2 regions of the Clostridium carnis genome follow, and region 1 is predicted to be linked to the other one. Evidence: riboswitches for the same ligand, from Rfam matches in the RefSeq annotation. Region 1 holds a riboswitch; the other holds the start of a gene.

Region 1 (4,432 bases):
ATCATGTAAATAAAATAAAAGAATCAGGTTTAAAAGCGAACTTTAATGGTGAGGATGTTGTTGAACAAATACCAGCATTTTTCCCAAGTGAAATGGAAGGATATGCAGATACTATTGATACTGTAATATTATTTACAAAAGCTATGCAATTAGATGATATGTTACAATCAATAAAACCAATATTATCAAAAGACACTAAAGTATTATGTTTATTAAACGGATTAGGCCATGAAGATACTGTTAAAAATTATGTGGCTGAAGATAATATTTTACTTGGAAACACTATGTGGACAGCTGGATTAACAGGTCCTGGTGAAGCAAAACTTTTTGGAAGTGGAGAAGTAGAACTTCAAAACGTATATGAAGGTGGAAAAGAAGCTGCGTTAGAAGTTGTAAAAGTACTAAGTGAAGCAGGATTAAATGCAAAATATAGTGAAAATGTAAAGTATTCTATATGGAGAAAAGCTTGCGTAAATGGAACATTAAATGGGACATGTACTGTTTTAGATTCAAATATTGCAAACTTTGGAGCAACTAAAGCAACGGATAAAATAATTCGTACAATTATTAACGAATTTGCAGATGTAGCAGAAAAAGAAGGCATTATTCTTGATCGTGAAGAAATTGTAAGTCATGTTAAAACTACTTTTGATCCAAACGGAGTAGGTAAGCATTATCCATCTATGCATCAAGATCTAATTAAAAATAATCGTTTAACAGAAATTGATTATATTAATGGAGCAGTATGTAAAAAAGGTGCAAGATATAATGTTTCAACACCTTACTGTCAATTCTTAACTTTATTAGTTCATGCAAAAGAAGAAATTTTAATAGCACAATAATAGCAAAGGAGATATTTAAATATGTCTGAAAATAAAAGACTTACCCCTAAGGATTTTTTAAACAAGGTTCTAGCAGGGACAGCTTTAGGAATTATAGTTGGACTTATTCCAAATGCTGTTTTAGCATCTATTTTAAAATTATTTGAACAAACAGATTTTGTAGTTTTATTAACTAGAACAGTTGTTATGTTTCAATTAACTACTCCATTATTAATAGGAGCACTTATTGCATTACAATTTGGATTAAATCCAATGAAAATGGCTGTTGTTGCAGGAGCTGCATTTGTAGGTTCAGGTGTTACTATGTTTAATCCACAAATGCAAAATATGGCAAATAAAGTTATGGGTGCATATGTAAGTGCAGGAACTGGTGATATAATAAATACTATGCTTACTGCATCATTAGCAGTAATTTTAATATTATTAGTGGGAGAGAAATTCGGTTCAGTAGGTATAATCCTAACACCTATTCTTATAGGAGCTGGATCAGGCTTAATAGGCTTACTTATTCTTCCTTATGTTAAGAGTTTTACAGGTCTTATTGGAAATGGAATTAATTCATTTACAAATTTACAACCTGTAGTAATGAGTATTTTAATAGCTTGTTCATTTGCTGTATTAATTATTTCGCCAATATCAACAGTAGCTATTGGTATGGCAATTCAATTAAATGGTATATCAGCAGGTGCGGCAGCAATGGGAGTTGCAGCAACAACAATAGTATTAGTTGTTCACTCTTGGAAAGTTAATAAACCAGGACTTACAATGGCTGTTGGTTTAGGTGCAATGAAAATGATGATGCCAAACTTATTCCGTTATCCAATTATTTTAGTACCTATTTTATTTACTTCAGCTATTTCAGCAATACCAGTTGCAATATTTAATGTTATGGGAATACCTTCATCAGCTGGATTTGGATTAGTTGGATTAGTTGGACCGTTAGCATCAATTAATGCAGGATTAAATGTAGCGCTAGCAGTAATAATATGGTTTGTTATTCCTACAGTAGTAGCAATAATATCATTAGTATTATTTGAAAAAGTGCTTAAATTATATAAAAAAGAAGAAGCTTTTGCTTATCTTGGATAAAATAATGAAAATATCAAAGTCAAAATTAATTGGCTTTGATATTTTTTTTAAACATATTTAATATTTAATTTTAGTTATTAGAGTTATAAATAAAACTAAAAAATAGGATTAGAAAAAACTATAAAAAACAATGAATGTATTAATAAGTATTGACAGAAAAATGAAAAGTAGATAAAATTAAGGTATACAATTTAATAAATCTTCAGGGCAGGGTGTAATTCCCTACCGGCGGTAAAGCCCGCGAGCCTTATTGGCATGATTCGGTTAGATTCCGAAGCCGACAGTATAGTCTGGATGGAAGAAGGTAAATATAAAGTATAGCAATTTTTGTATAACTATATATTTTTTTGTGTATTATAGCTCTGAAATATTTGATATTTCAGAGTTTTTTATATATGAAAATATATGTTTGTTTATTGTTGTATATTTAATGCCCTGAGTATTTTTACTTAGGGTTTTATTTTTTATAAAAGCCTAGGATTTTATTAAATGATTATTAATATTTAAGGGGTATAAATATGGATAAGGGATATATGAAAATGGCTTTGGAATTAGCTAAAAAAGGAAGAGGACGAGTAAATCCTAATCCAATGGTAGGTGCTATTATTGTAAAAAATGAAAAAGTAATTGGGGTAGGTTATCATGAAGAGTATGGTAAAGCTCATGCAGAAGTAAATGCAATAAACAATGCAGTTTATGATGTAAAGGGAGCTACACTTTATGTTACGTTAGAGCCTTGTTCTCATTATGGAAAAACACCACCATGTGTAGAAAAAATTATAGAAAATAAAATTAAAAGGGTTGTAATAGGAATGGTTGATCCTAATCCTTTAGTTTCTGGGAATGGAGTTAAAAAGCTTAAACAGGCTGGAGTGGAAGTTGTTATAGGTGTTTTAGAAGATGAGTGTAAAAAACTTAATGAAGTATTTATTAAATATATAACTTATAAAAAGCCTTTTGTAATATTAAAAACAGCTATGTCGTTAGATGGCAAAATAGCTACATCCTTAGGAGAGTCAAAATGGATAACAGGAGAGGAATCTAGAGAAAAGGTTCATAGATTAAGAAATGAAGTTTTAGGAATTATGGTGGGCATAGATACAGTAATAAAAGATAATCCACAGTTAACTTGTAGGTTAAAAGAAGGTAAAAGTCCAACAAGAATAATTGTAGATAGTAAACTTAGGATTCCAATGGAGTCAAAGGTATTAGAGGATATAAGTAATGTAAAAACAATTATTGCAACAACTGAAAGTGCTGATAAAAATAAATTAGTTAAATTAGAAGCTTTAGGAGCTAAGGTGTTAACTATAAAATCAAAAAATAACAAAGTTGATTTAAATGATTTAATGATTAAATTAGGACATTTAAAAATAGATAGTATCCTTCTAGAAGGAGGAGCTAAATTAAATTTTTCAGCTTTAGAAAGTGGAATAGTAGATAAAGTACAATTTTATATTTCTCCTAAAATAATTGGTGGGACAGGTTCAAAAACTCCAGTAGGGGGAAATGGTATAGAGCTATTGAAAGATGCCTATAAAGTTAAGGATATAACATTAAGAACTATTGGAGAAGATATTTTAATTGAGGGATACATTTTAGGAGGTAAAAGTTAAATGTTTACTGGAATAGTTGAGGAAATAGGTATAATACAGGGAATAAAAAAAGGAGAAAAATCATCAAAACTATTAATAAAAGCAAATAAGGTTTTAGAAAAAACAGTTTTAGGTGACAGCATTTGTACCAATGGAGTATGCCTTACAGTAACTAATTTAAATGGGAAAATATTTGAAGCTGATGTAATGGCAGAAACGTTAAGAAGAAGTAATTTAGGAGAACTTACTATTGGAAGTAAAGTTAATTTAGAAAGGGCTCTTAGTTTAGAAAGTAGATTAGGTGGACATATAGTTAGTGGACATATAGATGGTATTGGTAAAATTATTTCCCTTGTAAAAGAAGATAACGCTGTTTGGGTTACTATTACAGCAAAGTATAGTATTTTAAAATATATAGTAGAAAAGGGTTCAATAACAATAGATGGAATAAGCTTAACAGTAGCACAGGTTGATGATAAAGATTTTAAGGTATCAATAGTTCCACATACTGCTAAAGAAACAACCTTACTTATTAAAGGTGTAGGAGAAACTGTTAATTTAGAGTGTGATTTAATAGGCAAATATGTAGAAAAGCTTTTAATGTTTAATGAGAATAAAAATAAAAGTTCTATAAGTGAAGACTTTCTTAGAAATAATGGATTTATTTAATGGAATAAAGGGAGGAATATAAAATGAATTTTAATAGTATTGAGGAAGCAATAGAGGATATTAAAAAAGGAAAAATAGTTATAGTAATTGATGATCCAGATAGAGAAAATGAAGGAGATTTGTTAATGGCAGCAGAAAAGGTAACGCCAGAGGCAATAAACTTTATGGCTAAGTATGGTAGAGGATTAATATGTATGCCAATGGAGGAAGAAAGACTTAAAACTTTAAATATTAATC
Region 2 (4,432 bases), 1.5 Mb from region 1:
TTGCTTAAAGAGCATAGCAATTTAGTTAATAAAGTTATGATTGAACTTCCTAATCCATTAAGTGAATACACTTTTGAAAAATGGTTTGTTGATGAAAAATTTAATAGAATAAAAGTTCAAAGTGGTTCTCACTGTCATGTTTTTAATAATACCTTTGATTTAGTTAATTGGGTTACATCTACTGGGGCATTAGCTGGATTTGATACAATGCTTGACTTATCTAATGATGAGGTAAAAAACACCTTTTCTACGTTACTTAATAAATATAATTTAAATCAAGTTACACATAAATATGTTTGGGGGGTTTTTAGAAATGATAAATAATCTTTTTCCTATTTTAAAAATGTCAACTAATAAAAATGTACTTCATAATTTTTATTCTATTCATAAAAAGTTAAAAGCTAATAAAAGATATCGTATATCTAATGTAATTAAGTGTGCCTTAAATGTTATTAAAAATGATAGAATTGTAATTCATAATAATAATTTTATAATTAACTCATTTCTTCCACCACTAAACTCTAATGCCTATAAAACTATTGCAATGGCAGTCCCCGGAAATAACGAAGACTTTTTCGATAATCATATAAGTGGTAAAAGACTAGCACCTATTTCAACTTATATTGCTGTTACTGGAAAATGTATGTACAATTGTTGGCATTGTAGCGCTAAAAGATTTGTTAGCAACTCAACCTTCTGTGAAGATATGTCTACCTCTCAATTATTAAAAGTAATTTCTGATCTTCAAAATCTTGGTGTTGGAATTATTGGTTTTACTGGTGGTGAACCACTTCTTAGGAATGATTTAGAAGAAATTATAGCTTCTATTGATAATAGAAGTATCTCTTATGTATTTTCTAATGGCTTTAGTCTGGATATAAATAAAGCTAAATCCTTAAAAAAAGCTGGATTATTTGGAGTTGGAATTAGTATAGATAGCTTAGATCCTAAAATCCATGATGAAAAACGTGGCTATAAAGGTGCCTTTGATATAGCCATAAGTGCAATAAAATCCTCTAAAGAAGCTGGCCTTTATACAATGGGGCAAGTTGTTTGTAATAGAGAATTACTTTCTTCCGGTGAAATATTTAAACTTTCTATATATCTCAAAAATTTAGGTGTAGATGAACTTAGAATCCTTGAACCAATTCCATGCGGATCTTTATTAGAAAATAAATCTGCTATACTTACTAAAGAAGAAAAAGATACCCTAAAAAACCTTCATATAATTTTTAATAAAGATAAAACTTATCCTAAAACTTCTGTTTTCCCATATGTTGAATCAGAAGATCAGTTTGGATGTGGTGCAGGGGTACAGCACGCATATATAGATAATAAAGGAAACTTTCTTCCTTGTGATTTTGTAAATGAACCTTTTGGTAATATTCTAGAAGAAAATATAAAAGTCATTTGGAGTAAAATGCATACAAAAGTAGGTTATCCTAAATGTTATTGTTACGCTAAAAAATGTGATAAATGTGACATGAATAAAAAACCAGCCTACTATAGACTTCTAGCTGGTGAAAAGTAAGTTTTTATAAGATATTAAATTAAAAAATTTATATTATATTTGCTATATATACTTAATAAATATTTGTTTAAATTAAAAAGTGTTATATTTATAAGATTTTGTATCACTTATAACCATAACACTTTTATAATTTCTAATTTAATTTCAATTATACTTATATTGTTCCTAATTTTTCTTTCTTTTTAGTTCCAAAGTTTGAATCTACTTTAAATATTGCAACTGAAATCTTCTTATATAAAACATAGGTTACTCCACATACTAAAATTCCCTTTATTCCATTGAAAGGTAGTAACCCTACTGTTACATATTGAATTAACTCGCTTTTTGCCATTTGCATTCCATAAGCTGGTAATAGGAAATATACATTCGCAATTATTCCTATTATCTCTAAAGTTAAAATCCCTACCGCCATACCTATTATTGCAGTTTTTTTGCTTTTATTTCTATGATAAATCCATGCTGCTGGTGCTACTAATGAAATTCCTACTATAAAGTTTGCAATTTCTCCAACAAATGCTGTTCCTGTTCCTTTTACAATTAGAATTAAAAGATTTTTTATAAGTTCTATTACTATTCCTGATAATGGTCCAAAAGCAAATGCTCCCATAAGAGCTGGAACATCACTTAAGTCAATTTTTAACCATGGAAATATTGGTATTACAGGAAAGTCTACATACATTAATAATACTGCAATTGCTCCAAGTAATGCAATTTTGATGAACTTGTTTAGATTTTTATTTTCCATTTTTCTCTTCCTCCCAAAAGTCTATCTTCTGGGGCAATTAGTTAGATTGTTTATTCTGTGAAAATTAAAGAAACCCTGATGTATTAATAACATCAGGGCAAAAATTCACAAGAACTAGATATGCTTACTACATAAAACAATAATAAACAATTCTAACCTCTTACCTTCTTTCATCCAGACTATACTGTCGGCCTCGGAGTTTCACCGAATCATGCTACAAGTAGCTCGCGGGCTATACCGCCGGTGGGGAATCACGCCCCGCCCTGAAGATAATTTTAATTTATATTATACTTATATTATATTCGTATTTTCAAATTTGTTCAAGTTTTTTATTATATTTCTTTTAAATCCTTCATAGATAATGAAATTCTTTTTCTCTTTGTATCTACTTCCATTATCCTAACCTTTATTACATCTCCTACCTTAACAATATCTAACGGATGTTTTACAAATCTATCTGCCATTTGACTTTTATGAACTAAACCATCTTGATGTACTCCAATATCAACAAACGCACCAAAATCTGAAACATTTCTAACTGTTCCCATTAAAACCATTCCTGATGTTAAATCCTTTAAGTCTATTACTCCAGTTTTTAATATCGGTTTTGGCATTTCTTCTCTTGGATCTCTTCCTGGTTTTTGAAGTTCTTTTATAATATCTTTTAAAGTAGGTTCCCCAACTTCTAATTCATTAACAAGATTATTTATTCCTTTTTCTTTTACTCTATCTTCTATATCATCTAATTTTCTATTTTTTAAATCATTTTTTGTATAACCTAAAACTTCTATTAATTTTGAAGCAACTTTATAACTTTCCGGATGAACTGATGTATTATCTAACGGCTCTTTACTTTCCATTACTCTTAAAAATCCTGCACATTGTTCATATGCTTTTTGTCCTAACCTCTTAACTTTTAAAAGTTCTTTTCTACTTTTAAATTCTCCAACTTCATCTCTATATAATACTATATTATTTGCTATTGTAGAATTAATGCCAGCTATATGAGTAAGTAATGATGGGGTTGCTGTATTTAAATCTACTCCAACCTTATTAACTGAATCCTCTACAACACCTGCAAGTGATTCTTCTAATCTCTTTTGTGTAACATCATGCTGATATTGCCCTACTCCAATAGCTTTAGGATCAATTTTAACAAGTTCTGCCATAGGATCTTGAAGTCTTCTTCCTATTGAAATAGCACCTCTTATAGTTACATCTAAATCTGGATATTCTTTAGTTGCAAGTTCTGATGCTGAATAAACCGATGCCCCTGCTTCTGAAACAATTACATATGCAAGGTCTTTACCTGTTTCATTTCTAACTTCAGTAATTATTTCTGATATTACTTCTTCTGATTCTCTTGATGCCGTTCCATTCCCTAAAGAAATTACATCTACATTATGTTTGTTAATTAATTCTTTTAATATTTTTTTAGTTCCTTCAATATCATTTCTAGGTACAGTTGGAAAAACAGTTGCCTTTTCTAAAAATTTACCTGTACTATCTAAAACAGCTATTTTACATCCAGTTCTAAATCCAGGATCATATCCCATAACAACTTTTCCTTTAATAGGAGCTTGCATAAGTAATGCTTTTAAATTTTCTTTAAATATTTTAATAGCTCCTTCTTCTCCAATATCAGTAAGTTCACTTCTTACTTCTCTTTCAATGGATGGATATATTAATCTTTTTAGTGCATCCTTAATTGCTTCTTTTAAATACTTATCAGTAACTTCATTTTCCTTTAACAATTCTCTTTCTAAGTAATTTAGTATCTTTTCTTCATTTATAGCAATTTTTACAGAAAGTATTTTTTCTTTTTCTCCTCTATTTATAGCAAGAATTCTATGTGGAGGTATCTTTCCTACTTCTTCACTATATTCATAGTACATTTCATATGGAGTTGTATCTTCACTACTTCCTTTAGATTCAATTTTTCCTTCTCTTAATACTAATTCTCTTATCCATTTTCTATACTTAGCTTCATCTGAAATTATTTCTGCAACTATATCAAGTGCGCCACTTATTGCTTCATCAGAAGTGTTAACACCTTTCTCTTCATTTATATAGTTGCCTCCCTCTTCTTTAATATTACCTGTAAACTTACCTAATAATATTATCTCTGCAAGTGGCTTTAATCCTTTTTCTAATGC

What was found. Region 1 has a riboswitch for FMN ahead of ribD (bifunctional diaminohydroxyphosphoribosylaminopyrimidine deaminase/5-amino-6-(5-phosphoribosylamino)uracil reductase RibD). Riboswitches for the same ligand answer to the same signal wherever they lie in the genome.
Region 2: another riboswitch for FMN. It lies ahead of ACYQ1T_RS09020 (ECF transporter S component); the one in region 1 lies ahead of ribD (bifunctional diaminohydroxyphosphoribosylaminopyrimidine deaminase/5-amino-6-(5-phosphoribosylamino)uracil reductase RibD).

What each region holds. Positions count from the first base shown of each region.
Region 1 is NZ_BAAHYS010000001.1:401,045-405,476, reverse strand. It holds gene ACYQ1T_RS02050 (2-dehydropantoate 2-reductase) at 1-842, shown strand, start outside; gene ACYQ1T_RS02045 (PTS sugar transporter subunit IIC) at 864-1,931, shown strand; FMN riboswitch at 2,126-2,241, shown strand; gene ribD (bifunctional diaminohydroxyphosphoribosylaminopyrimidine deaminase/5-amino-6-(5-phosphoribosylamino)uracil reductase RibD) at 2,450-3,547, shown strand; gene ACYQ1T_RS02035 (riboflavin synthase) at 3,548-4,195, shown strand; gene ACYQ1T_RS02030 (bifunctional 3,4-dihydroxy-2-butanone-4-phosphate synthase/GTP cyclohydrolase II) at 4,219-4,432, shown strand, end outside.
Region 2 is NZ_BAAHYS010000001.1:1,875,584-1,880,015, reverse strand. It holds gene ACYQ1T_RS09030 (class I SAM-dependent methyltransferase) at 1-324, shown strand, start outside; gene ACYQ1T_RS09025 (radical SAM protein) at 314-1,531, shown strand; gene ACYQ1T_RS09020 (ECF transporter S component) at 1,686-2,276, opposite strand; FMN riboswitch at 2,435-2,551, opposite strand; gene ACYQ1T_RS09015 (Tex family protein) at 2,609-4,432, opposite strand, start outside.